Regions from separate parts of the Scandinavium sp. UTDF21-P1B genome, predicted to be linked through region 2. Evidence: predicted binding sites of a transcription regulator. Region 2 holds the regulator's gene; each other region holds the start of a gene.
What was found. Region 2 encodes Fur, which represses iron uptake genes when iron is present. Its sites were predicted from a motif close to ATAATAATGAGAACNACTATCAA; they were not measured.

Region 1: sodA (superoxide dismutase [Mn]) is a predicted target of Fur. The motif match lies at 1,772-1,794, and genes of this name have one in related genera.
Region 3: AB1287_RS09675 (Nramp family divalent metal transporter) is a predicted target of Fur. The motif match lies at 1,696-1,718, and genes of this name have one in related genera.
Region 4: zupT (zinc transporter ZupT) is a predicted target of Fur. The motif match lies at 1,608-1,630, and genes of this name have one in related genera.

The regions. Positions count from the first base shown of each region.
Region 1 is NZ_JBFLVD010000027.1:37,413-40,553, reverse strand. It holds gene kdgT (2-keto-3-deoxygluconate transporter) at 1-815, opposite strand, end outside; gene sodA (superoxide dismutase [Mn]) at 1,077-1,697, opposite strand; gene rhaT (L-rhamnose/proton symporter RhaT) at 1,987-3,021, shown strand; gene rhaR (HTH-type transcriptional activator RhaR) at 3,022-3,141, opposite strand, start outside.
Region 2 is NZ_JBFLVD010000008.1:176,464-179,604, reverse strand. It holds gene ybfF (esterase) at 1-310, shown strand, start outside; gene ybfE (LexA regulated protein) at 442-735, shown strand; gene fldA (flavodoxin FldA) at 885-1,415, shown strand; gene fur (ferric iron uptake transcriptional regulator) at 1,730-2,182, shown strand; gene chiQ (ChiQ/YbfN family lipoprotein) at 2,271-2,606, opposite strand; gene chiP (chitoporin ChiP) at 2,657-3,141, opposite strand, start outside.
Region 3 is NZ_JBFLVD010000013.1:25,774-28,914, forward strand. It holds gene AB1287_RS09670 (DUF2502 domain-containing protein) at 1-338, shown strand, start outside; gene AB1287_RS09675 (Nramp family divalent metal transporter) at 417-1,655, opposite strand; gene nupC (nucleoside permease NupC) at 2,001-3,141, shown strand, end outside.
Region 4 is NZ_JBFLVD010000014.1:227,954-231,094, reverse strand. It holds gene AB1287_RS11835 (glutathionylspermidine synthase family protein) at 1-609, shown strand, start outside; gene ygiD (4,5-DOPA dioxygenase extradiol) at 656-1,447, opposite strand; gene zupT (zinc transporter ZupT) at 1,643-2,416, shown strand; gene ribB (3,4-dihydroxy-2-butanone-4-phosphate synthase) at 2,466-3,119, opposite strand.

The sequences.
Region 1 (3,141 bases), on a different contig from region 2:
AGAACGGGCGTGGCTACCGCAGCACCCGCCGAGCTGGATGCCGCAATTCCCGCCGTGCCATCGCCGCCGCCAATCAGCTTATCGGCAATAATCAGCGGAATGCCGGTGACCACAATCACCGCCAGGCCAAGCAGAACACCGAGCAGACCGGTCTGGGCAATCACGCTCAAATCAATGGTGTTGCCCAACGCAAAGGCGAAGAACGGGATCAGCGTCTGTACCGCTTTGCCGAAAAAGTCGCGCAGCTCAGGGTCGAGGTTGCCCAACAGGAAGCCCACGAGGAACGGCAGCACTGCGCCAACAAACACGTGCGGTTCAAATGAAGCAATCCCCGCCGTGCCGAGGATAATCATGGTCATCAGCGGGCCGGACTCCAGCGACATCAGCACGAATGCCCCCGCCTCTTCTTTGGTACCGTACTGCTGCATGATCGAGGCGTAGAGACCGCCGTTGGTCATGTCCATGCACGCCACCAGCGCCAGCGTCGAAAGCCCGGCAAAGAAACCCGCCTCAACGCCGTGCTCAGGAATAATTCGGGAGGCAATGGCCGCCACCACCCACGCCACCGCGATTTTAGTCACCACCAGCGTGCCGGATTTACGCAGCACGGTACCGGTGGCGCTTAGCTTGATGGAAGCTCCCATACAGAAAAACCACACGGCCAGAATCGGTACCGTTCCGGTGATCATTCCGTTGGTAAAAGAACCGAAGTATTTACCCGCATCCGGGGAGAAAGTGTGACACAGGGCGCCGAGGAACAGCGGCACCAGCATCATACCACCGGGGATTTTTTCAATTGCACGTTTGATTTGCATGACCACCACCCGTAAGAACGTATTGTTTTTCTGATTTTCAGACGCCGGATGACGCTCAAGGAGTGCCGCGGCAGGCCAACAATAGTCCCAACGAGGGGTGAGAACAGTGATCGAACAAACAAATTAAAACGATGTTTTATATTTATGGGATCAATGTTTTTATTTTTGATCTTTATCACAACTCCCGCGGCAGGCATAAAAAAACCCTGCTGAATCAGCAGGGTTTTGTCTTCTGCCCAGGGCAGGAGGCGCTAAATCGCCTTATTTTTTCGCTGCAAAACGCGCAGCCGCTTCGTCCCAGTTCACTACGTCCCAGAACGCTTTGATGTAGTCCGGACGACGGTTCTGGAATTTCAGGTAGTAAGCGTGCTCCCACACGTCCAGACCCAGAATCGGGAAGCCGGATGCGCCAGAAATCGCTTCGCCCATCAGCGGGGAATCCTGGTTAGCGGTTGAAACTACCGCCAGCTTGTCGCCTTTCAGCACCAGCCACGCCCAGCCGGAGCCGAAACGGGTGGCAGCGGCTTTTTCGAATTCCGCTTTGAAGTTGTCCACGGAGCCGAAATCACGCTCGATAGCCGCTTTCAGGTCGCCCTGCAGGGTGGTACCGGTTTTCAGGCCTTTCCAGAACAGGCTGTGGTTAGCGTGGCCGCCTGCGTTGTTGCGCAGCACAGTTTTCTTGTCTGCTGGCAGCTGATCCAGTTTGGTGATCAGCTCTTCCGCGGAGAGATTTGCGAACTCCGGCAGGCTTTCCAGCGCTGCGTTAGCGTTGTTCACATAGGTCTGGTGGTGTTTGGTGTGATGGATTTCCATCGTCTGCTTGTCAAAGTGCGGCTCAAGGGCATCGTACGCGTACGGCAGGGATGGCAGTGTATAACTCATATTCATCTCCAGTTATTATCGGGCGGCAGAGGTGTTAACGCCGCGTAAGCAGTTGGTTCATTATAGTTATTTAAATGATATTGAAAATGTTTATCAATGCCGTAGTTTTAATAAGGTTATAACAATTGGTTATGTGGCTGATTTTGTGAGCCCGCTCAGGCGGAACACGCGCTTTTTGCCAGGTCCAGGGTTTACGCGGCAACGGTCTGAAGGTTAATCCGTTGACTGATTTTTACACTCATCAGGTCAGATGAAAGATTCATCGACGTAACACGTTGAGGATAAAAAAATGAGTCACGCGATTACGATGGGTATTTTTTGGCATTTGATAGGTGCAGCCAGTGCAGCCTGTTTCTACGCCCCGTTCAAAAAGGTTAAAAATTGGTCCTGGGAAACGATGTGGTCGATTGGCGGTATCGTCTCCTGGCTCATCCTGCCGTGGACGATCAGCGCCATGCTACTGCCAGATTTCTGGGCCTACTACGGTTCATTCAGCGCCTCCACGCTGCTGCCCGTGTTCCTGTTCGGCGCGATGTGGGGCATCGGTAACATTAACTACGGTCTGACCATGCGCTACCTTGGCATGTCGATGGGTATTGGCATTGCCATCGGCATTACGCTTATCGTTGGCACGCTGATGACACCGATTCTGAACGGAGATTTTCACATTCTGGTTGGCACCGAAGGCGGGCGTATGACGCTGCTCGGCGTGCTGGTTGCCGTCGTTGGCGTGGGCATTGTGACCCGCGCGGGGCAGCTTAAAGAGCGTAAAATGGGCATCAAAGCCGAAGAGTTCAACCTGAAAAAAGGGTTGGTGCTGGCGGTCATGTGCGGGATTTTCTCCGCCGGGATGTCATTTGCGATGAACGCCGCAAAGCCGATGCATGAAGCCGCCGCCGCGTTGGGTGTCGATCCGCTGTATGTCGCTCTGCCAAGCTATGTCGTGATTATGGGCGGCGGTGCGGTAATTAACCTTGGCTTCTGCTTCATTCGCCTGGCAACAAAATCAAACTTGTCGGTAAAAGCAGACTTCTCGCTGGCAAAACCGATGATCGTCGGCAATATCCTGTTTTCCGCACTGGCAGGGCTGATGTGGTATCTGCAGTTCTTCTTCTACGCCTGGGGCCACGCCAGCATTCCGGCGCAGTACGACTACATGAGCTGGATGCTGCACATGAGTTTCTACGTGCTGTGCGGCGGCCTGGTTGGGCTGATTCTCAAAGAGTGGAATGCGGCAGGACGCCGTCCGGTCGGGGTGCTGAGCCTCGGCTGCGTGGTAATTATCATCGCCGCCAACATCGTTGGCCTGGGCATGGCGAACTGATTACGCCGCGGTTTTTTGACGATGACGCCATTGCCCTGGCGTCATCCCCACTTCGCGATTAAACACCACCGAAAAGTAGTTACTGTCCTCAAAGCCGCAGTGCATCGCAATTTCCCCGAT
Region 2 (3,141 bases):
TATAAAGGAAGAAGGCGTGGTTCAGTTCCTGTTGAAGTCCTTCGTCGGTGGCGCATGGCGCTTTAACGTGCCGGTTTTGTGGGATCAGTATCCGCATATTGTCGGCTGGGAGACGATTCCGGCCTGGGACCACCCTGCCCTGTTTATTGCAGGCGGAAATTCTCCGTACGTCACCACCGAGTATCGCGACACGCTGCTGGCACAATTCCCGCAGGCTCGTGCACACGTGATTGCCGGTGCCGGGCACTGGGTCCACGCTGAAAAACCGGACGCGGTACTGCGCGCTGTTCGCCGCTATCTGGCGGAATGATTAAAATCCGAGCAAGCAAGCGCCATTGTGGCTCCCGGCGTTGGCGTGGGGGTTTCGCTGATGTATGATTGCGCGCTATCTGCGCCGGGCCTGTCGTCCGGCGGCTTGTTTCCCCGAAGTCACTCTGAATCATGGCAAAAGAACAAACGGACCGAACGACATTAGATTTGTTCGCAAACGAGCGTCGCCCGGGAAGGCCGAAAACCAATCCGCTCTCGCGCGACGAACAGTTACGCATTAATAAGCGTAATCAGCTGAAGCGCGACAAAAGCAATGGTCTCAAGCGCGTTGAGCTAAAGCTCAATCACGAAGCGGTCGATGCGCTCAACGAGCTGGCTGAAGCCAGAAACATGAGCCGCAGCGAGCTGATTGAAGAAATACTGATGCATCAGTTGGCTGCGTTGCGAAGCCAGAAACTCGTCTGAAAATCCGACAAAAAATCACTTTCATGTAGCAGAGAGTGCAGTCCGGCGCGATTGCGGTTCCCGCGCCCTTCTCCTCCTGCTATCATTGCCTTTATCTGTGGGCAACATTCCACCATCATTTCATTACGTTTCAAGAGGTTATTTTACTCATGGCAATTACAGGCATTTTCTTCGGCAGCGACACCGGCAATACCGAAAATATCGCGAAGATGATTCAGAAGCAGCTTGGTAAAGATGTAGCTGAAGTGCATGACATTGCCAAAAGCAGCAAAGAAGATCTTGAAGGCTTCGATATTCTGCTGCTGGGTATCCCGACCTGGTACTACGGTGAAGCACAGTGTGACTGGGACGACTTCTTCCCGACGCTGGAAGAGGTAGACTTCAACGGCAAACTGGTGGCCCTGTTCGGCTGCGGCGACCAGGAAGATTACGCAGAATACTTCTGTGATGCGCTCGGCACCATCCGCGACATCATCGAACCACGCGGCGCAACCATCGTCGGCCACTGGCCAACGGCGGGTTATCATTTCGAAGCGTCTAAAGGCCTGGCCGATGACGATCACTTTGTGGGCCTGGCCATCGACGAAGACCGTCAGCCGGAGCTGACCGCTGAGCGCGTTGAAAAGTGGGTTAAGCAGATTTCTGAAGAGCTGCACCTCGAAGAGATCAAAAACGCCTGATAAACGTATGGCGCAGCGCTCAGGTTGCGCCGTATTAGCGATAAGTTCCGTAAAATTAATAGATAAAAGCAATCAAATTAATCGCTACAAATTTTTAACTTTTGAGCACATGTCTGTACAATGTCAGCTGTTTTAACGAGGTCGGATGTTTCGCTTTGCAGATGATGCCTCGTTTCTGAAAAGCATACTTTGCTCAGGGTTTGCAGTTTTCATTTAGACTTCGCAGTTCTATAATGAGACGCATTATCCTGAATTCATTCTTAGTAATACTTCCAATAAGGAAGTGTATCGCCTAGCAACAGGACTGATTCCGCATGACTGACAACAATATCGCATTAAAGAAGGCAGGCCTGAAAGTCACGCTTCCGCGTCTTAAAATTCTGGAAGTGCTTCAGGAGCCGGACAATCACCATGTCAGTGCGGAAGACCTCTATAAGCGCCTGATCGATATGGGCGAGGAAATTGGTCTGGCAACGGTTTATCGCGTTCTGAACCAGTTCGACGATGCCGGAATTGTCACCCGCCACAACTTCGAAGGCGGTAAATCTGTTTTCGAACTGACTCAGCAGCATCACCACGATCACCTGATCTGCCTCGACTGCGGCAAGGTTATCGAATTCAGTGATGACTCGATTGAAGCACGCCAGCGTGAAATCGCCACCAGGCACGGCATTCGTCTGACTAACCACAGCCTTTATCTTTACGGCCACTGCGCTGAAGGCGACTGCCGCGAAGATGAACACGCCCACGACGCCGCCGATAAATAATCGACGCTCGTGCAAAAGCAAAAGCCAACCTGACGGTTGGCTTTTTTTATGGGCATATTTTGGGGCAAAAACAGAGTTGAAATAAGGCTTACGGCGCGGGGGTATTGTTGCTGCGAATTTCCTGCCAGATTTTATCGCAGCGCGCCTTCACTGCCTGATCGTTACCCGTACGGGTCGCCTGGATACACTGCTGATAATCCAGCGTGCGCACCGTTTCCTGTTCGGCAAACTGCTTGTGCTCCTTCTCCTGCTTCAGCACATCCAGCACGCTTTGGCAGGCTTCAATCTTATCCGGATTGCCTTCCGCGGTATTAATACAGGCGCTGTAGGCGGCTTTCAGCTTGCTGTCTTCTTTCGGTGCCTGCGGCTGTGCACAAGCCACCAGCCCGGACGCCATAATCGCGACGAGAATCAATTTTTTCATGATACGACCTCATGGTTACGCGGCAGGCATCGTGCCCGCCGCGTCGCTTATCAGAAGATGGTGAACGGAGCGATAACGATGAATTTCACGTCGCGCTCATCCTGGAACATGTTGCCGTAGCCACCGCCCCAGCTTGGGATATCTGAATGGTTGTCGTACTGAGTGAAGTGCAGCTTGAACAGCGTGCCTTTGGCGCGCCCTTCCTGGACGGTGTACATCGCATCGAGACTGTAGGAAGACTCTTTGATTTTGTTTGAGGCAATGCTCTCTTTCTGCCCTGCGCTGTTGATCATCCAGTCCGCCGGTTTAGCATCCCACGCGTAAACGTAGGAAGCGCCCACCGCCCAGCCTGGCAGGTTCCAGTTTTTCAGGTCATACATTCCGCCGAAGAACACGGCTTTTTCGCCGTTGGCGTTGAAGTCGGAACGGTTATCCCACCAGATATCCAGACGACCGTTGGAGGAAGCATAGGTTGGCGTCATACGCTGCAGGAAGAAGCCCTGCTGGCCTTCTGCCTTAACCCATGTCCCTTCGA
Region 3 (3,141 bases), on a different contig from region 2:
TGTTCAGGTCACTGATTCTGACAGCACTATTGCTGGCAACGGCCCCGCTGGTTGCCAATGCAGGCGAAATCACCCTGGTGCCATCCGTAAAATTACAAATTGGCGATCGTGATAATTACGGGAATTACTGGGACGGCGGCCGCTGGCGCGACCACGATTACTGGCGTCGTAACTATGAATGGCGCAATGCCCGCTGGCACCGTCATGACAACGGCTGGCACCGCGGTTGGGAAAAGCGTAATGCCTACGAACGCGGCTACCGTGAAGGCTGGAATGACCGCGACGATCATCGCGGTGGCTGGGGTCGCGGCCGGGGTGGTCACGGCCATCATCACTAAATATCTTGCCTGGTGGCGCTAAGCTCATCGGGCCTACAGCCGTACCGGAACACGTTTACAGGCCCGCGCCGCCGGGCCTTACAACTCCAGCAACGTTCCCACCAGCAACCAGCCATTCAGCGCGACGACGAGCACCACAATCACCCAGCCCGTACGTTTCACCAGACGAGTGTTGACCAGATCGCCCATCAGCTTTTGATCGCTGGTAAATAACAGCAGCGGTATCAGCGCCAGCGCGATCCCGAAGCTCAGCAGAACCTGGCTCATCACCAGAATACGGGTCGGATCGAGCCCCATCATAATCACCACGAACGATGGCAGCATAGTGATCGCCCGGCGGAACCACAGCGGAATATGGAAGCGGATGAAGCCCTGCATCACCACCTGCCCGGCCAGTGTGCCCACCACCGTGGATGAAAGCCCGGCGGCAATCAGGCTCAGGCCGAAAATCGTTGCCGCGGCGTGATTCAGCAACGGCTCCAGCGTCAGGTAGGCCTGGTCCAAATCGGCGATACCCGTGTGGCCGTTAAAGTGGAATGCCGCTGCGGCCGTCGCCATCATCGCCAGATTCACAAAACCAGCAATCGTCATGGCTATCGCTACATCCCAACGGGTGGCATTGTAACGCTCCTGCCTCGTGCCACCGTGCAGATGCTGAGTCAACGATGAATGCAGATAGATCACGTGCGGCATAATGGTTGCACCCAAAACGCCCGCCGCCAGAAACACGGCTTCAGACGTTGGCAGAGAAGGAATAATCATTCCTTTCGCCAGCGGCGCCATTGCCGGCTGCGAGAAAATCAGCTCAACAATATAGGCTGCGGCAACGAACAACAGCAGGCCGCCAATGACTTTCTCCAGCGGCTTTTGCCCCCGACGCTGTAACATCAGGATCAGGAACGTCGCAATACCTGTCAGCACCGCCCCCTGCAACAGTGAAATCCCCAGAATCAGCTTGAAACCAATCGCCGCACCAATGAATTCGGCCAAATCGGTGGCCATGGCGATAATTTCAGCCTGCACCCAGTAGAACCAGACCAGCGGACGCGGATAGTGGTCGCGAATTTGTTCGGCGAGATTTTTACCGGTGGCGATCCCCAGCTTGGCGGAGAGGACCTGAATGAGCATCGCCATCAGGTTTGCCCAGACCACCACCCAAAGCAGCTGGTAACCGTAGCTCGCCCCCGCCTGAATATTGGTGGCAAAGTTACCCGGATCGATATAGCCGATGGCAGCAATGAACGCAGGCCCCATTAATGCAAGCCGCATCTTGCGCGCTGCGCGACTGCTGCTACTCTCAACGCGACTGTTTGTCATTTTCTGCCTCTGAAATATAGCCTTTGCTATGTTTTATGTTATCAAAATGAGAATGATTATCAAGTTCATTTGGCGAGGTGATAATGATTTCTCTGATAGACAGGAACGATAGCCGTGTTGAGCCATGTTAGTGGAATGGGAGACCGCCAGGTCGCCTCTTAGTCAGACTAGTACAAAAAGGTAACTTTTAACACCCTTACATAACATAACAGAAATGTATGGTTGATCACCTTTTTTGAGATCGCTCACAGGTTCTAACTATAGTGCGGCGCAGATCTCGTTTTCTTTTATCTTGTTGCATAGAATGTGCACGGAAATTTAACCTGCCTCATATTTGGAGCAAATATGGACCGCGTCCTACACTTTGTCCTCGCGCTTGCCGTGGTTGCGATTCTGGCTTTGCTGGTTAGTCATAACCGTAAAGAAATCCGCATCCGCTATGTTATTCAGTTACTTGTTATTGAAGTCCTGCTGGCCTGGTTCTTCCTGAACTCAGATATCGGCCTTGGCTTTGTGAAAGGATTCTCCGAGATGTTCGAAAAACTTCTCGGTTTCGCTAATGAAGGGACAAATTTCGTCTTCGGTAAAATGAACGATGAAGGCCTGGCATTCTTCTTCCTGAAAGTGCTCTGCCCAATCGTCTTCATTTCCGCTCTGATTGGTATTCTGCAGCATATCCGTATTCTGCCGATTGTGATTCGCGCGATCGGTACCGTGCTGTCTAAGGTTAATGGAATGGGCAAACTGGAGTCGTTCAACGCGGTCAGCTCTCTGATTCTGGGGCAGTCTGAAAACTTCATCGCCTATAAAGACATTCTCGGCAAAATGTCGCGCAACCGCATGTACACCATGGCGGCAACCGCGATGTCTACCGTCTCCATGTCCATCGTCGGCGCTTACATGACTATGCTGGAACCGAAGTACGTGGTTGCGGCGCTGGTACTGAACATGTTCAGTACCTTTATCGTTCTGTCACTCATCAACCCGTACCGCGTTGAGCAGAGCGAAGAGAACCTGCAGATGTCCAATCTGCATGAAGGTCAGAGCTTCTTCGAAATGCTGGGCGAGTATATTCTTGCTGGCTTCAAGGTCGCGATCATCGTTTCTGCGATGCTGATTGGCTTCATCGCACTTATCGCTGCACTGAACGCCCTGTTCGCCACCGTGACCGGCTGGTTCGGCCATAGCATCTCCTTCCAGGGTATTCTGGGCTACATCTTCTGGCCAGTGGCCTGGGTGATGGGCGTGCCTGCCAGCGAAGCGCTGCAGGTCGGCAGCATCATGGCGACGAAAATGGTGTCCAACGAATTCGTTGCCATGATGGATCTACAGAAAATTGCCAGCACGCTCTCCCCGCGCGCAGAAGGTATTCTCTCCATCTTCCTGGTCTCCTTCGCTAACTTCTCTTCCATCGGGATTATTGCCGGTGCGATTAAAGGCCTGAACGAAGAACAGGGCAACGTGGTTTCCCGCTTCGGCCTGAAGC
Region 4 (3,141 bases), on a different contig from region 2:
GATCGCGGTACCGTGCAGTATTTGCAGGACTGCGCCAACGAAGCCGGCGTCGCCAGCGAATTTCTGTACATCGAAGATATCGGGCTTGGCGAAAAGGGTCAGTTCACCGATCTGCAGGATCAGGTTATCAGCAATTTGTTCAAGCTCTATCCGTGGGAATACATGCTGCGGGAGATTTTCTCCACCAAGCTCGAAGACGCTGGCGTGCGCTGGCTGGAGCCGGCCTGGAAAAGCATTATCTCCAACAAAGCCCTGTTGCCAATGCTGTGGGAAATGTTCCCGGATCACCCGAACCTGCTGCCAGCGTATTTCGCCGAAGACGAATATCCGGAAATGGCGAAGTACGTGAAGAAACCGATTTTCTCCCGTGAAGGCGCAAATGTGTCGATCGTGGAGAACGGTGAAGTGCTGGAAGCGGTTGAAGGGCCTTACGGCGAAGAAGGCATGATCGTCCAGCAGTTTTGCGAACTACCGAAATTTGGCGACAGCTATACGCTGATCGGTAGCTGGCTGATCAACGACCAGCCTGCCGGGATCGGCATTCGTGAAGATCGGGCGCTGATCACTCAGGATCTGTCACGCTTCTATCCGCATACTTTTGTGGAGTAACGCTCTTGCAAATGCCCGGCGACGCGTTGTTTTCCGGGCAATTTCATCACTCCCCGATCTGTACCGAAAGCATACTCAGACTCCCCATCTCAATCCCGTCTGTCACAATGTTGACAGGCTCCTGCCCGTCCCACGCGCCCAGCACATACAGCAGCGGTAAATAGTGATCCGCCGTCGGGTTCGATAATGAACCGCCTTCATGATCGAGGTAATTTACCAGCGGATGTTCTTCCGCTGGCCCTTGCCAGGTCAGGTTATCTTTCACAAATTCATTGAACGAGGTCGCCCAAGGATACGGCGAGTTTTCGCCATGCCAGCGCGCTGTGCGCAGGTTATGCACCACGTTACCGCTCGCCACCAGCATGATACCTTCATCGCGCAAAGCCGCGAGTTTACGTCCCATTTCGAGATGCCAGGCAGCGGGTTTCGTGCTGTCTATGCTCAGTTGCACCATCGGGATATCAGCATCCGGGTACATCTTAATGAGCACGCCCCAGGAGCCGTGGTCAAAGCCCCAGGCTTCTTTATCAAGCGCAACGGGCACAGGAGCTAACAGCTCAACCAGCCGCTGAGCAAGCTCTGGCGACCCCGGAGCCAGGTAGTGCGTGTCATACAGCGCCTGCGGGAATCCACCGAAATCATGAATGGTTTTCGGGGCTTCCATCGCCGTGACGCCCGTTCCTCGCGTAAACCAGTGCGCGGAAATCGCCACGATCGCTTTTGGGCGCGGCAGCGTTTCGCCCAGCTGCTGCCAGGCACGCGTGTACACGTTATCCTCCAGCACGTTCATCGGGCTACCGTGACCTAAAAACAGAGCTGGCATACGGGAAGAAGACATGATGATATCCTTACAGGAACAGTCGGATTGATGGCTCTACATTACGCGGTTTTGAGTGCGGATGAACTCAGATAACGGTGATGATGATCATCAGGAAATTTGAATGTAAGGACACGTAAAAGCACCTTTGCCCCCTCGCTTTTGGGAAAAGGGAGCTTTACTATAAATGATAATGGTTATCATTAAGGAGTTTCTATGTCAGTACCTTTGATTCTGACCTTACTTGCCGGTGGGGCCACCTTCATCGGGGCGCTGCTGGGCGTTATAGGCCAGAAGCCTTCTGATCGCGTACTGGCCTTTTCTCTTGGCTTCGCTGCCGGGATTATGCTACTGATTTCCCTGATGGAAATGTTGCCCGCCGCGCTCGGCACGGAAGGGATGTCGCCGGTGCTCGGCTACGGTATGTTTGTGATTGGACTGCTTGGCTACTTCGCGCTTGATCGTATGCTGCCGCACGCCCACCCGCAGGATTTGATGCAGGGCGACAAAGCCATCATGCCACGTAACCTGCGCCGGACAGCAATCCTGTTAACGCTCGGCATCAGCCTGCATAACTTCCCGGAAGGTGTTGCAACGTATGTCACCGCCAGCAGTAATCTGGAACTCGGCTTTGGTATTGCGCTCGCCGTTGCGCTGCACAATATTCCGGAAGGTCTGGCCGTCGCCGGGCCGGTCTATGCCGCCACGGGCTCGAAACGTAAAGCGGTGTTCTGGGCAGGGATTTCAGGCATGGCTGAAATTCTTGGCGGGGTGCTGGCATGGCTGATTCTGGGAACGCTGGTATCACCGGTGGTCATGGCTGCCATCATGGCCGCGGTGGCCGGAATTATGGTGGCACTGTCGGTCGATGAATTGATGCCGCTCGCCAAAGAGATAGATCCGCATAACAACCCGAGCTACGGCGTGCTGTGTGGCATGTCGGTGATGGGGCTGAGCCTGGTGCTGTTACAGACGATGGATTTCGCATAGCAAAACGCCGGGATTATCCCGGCGTTCTTCATTTCAGCGTCAGGCAGACTTAGCTGGCCTTACGCTCATGCTTTTGGCGATATTCCACCAGATCTTCGATGGTCACCACCGGCATATTGTGTTCCACAGCAAACTTGATGCACTCCGGCGCACGCGCCATGGTGCCGTCATCGTTGGTCAGTTCACACAGCACACCCGCAGGTTTGAAACCTGCCAGGGTCACCAGATCGATGGTCGCCTCCGTGTGACCGCCGCGAGTCAGCACGCCACCCGCCTGCGCGCGCAGAGGGAAAACGTGGCCCGGACGATGCAGATCGGCAGGTTTCGCGCCATCGGCAATGGCGGCACGCACGGTGGTGATGCGGTCGGCCGCAGAAACGCCGGTGGTCACGCCATGCGCCGCTTCGATAGTCACGGTAAAACCGGTGCCGAAGGCGCTGGTGTTGTTGTCTACCATCATCGGCAGGTCAAGCTGCTTGCGGCGCTCTTCGTTGATGCACAGGCACACAATGCCGCTGCCGTGGCGGATAGTCAGCGCCATCTGCTCAACGGTCATTGTTTCAGCGGCAAAGATCATATCGCCTTCGTTTTCACGGTTTTCATCATCGAGTACCATCACGCCGCGGCCTTCGCGCAGCGCGGATAACGCGTGTTCTACACGTTCAAAAGCGGTACCAAAAGAGGAAAGTAGCGTCTGATTCATGGTAAAAGCCCTCATTAAAATT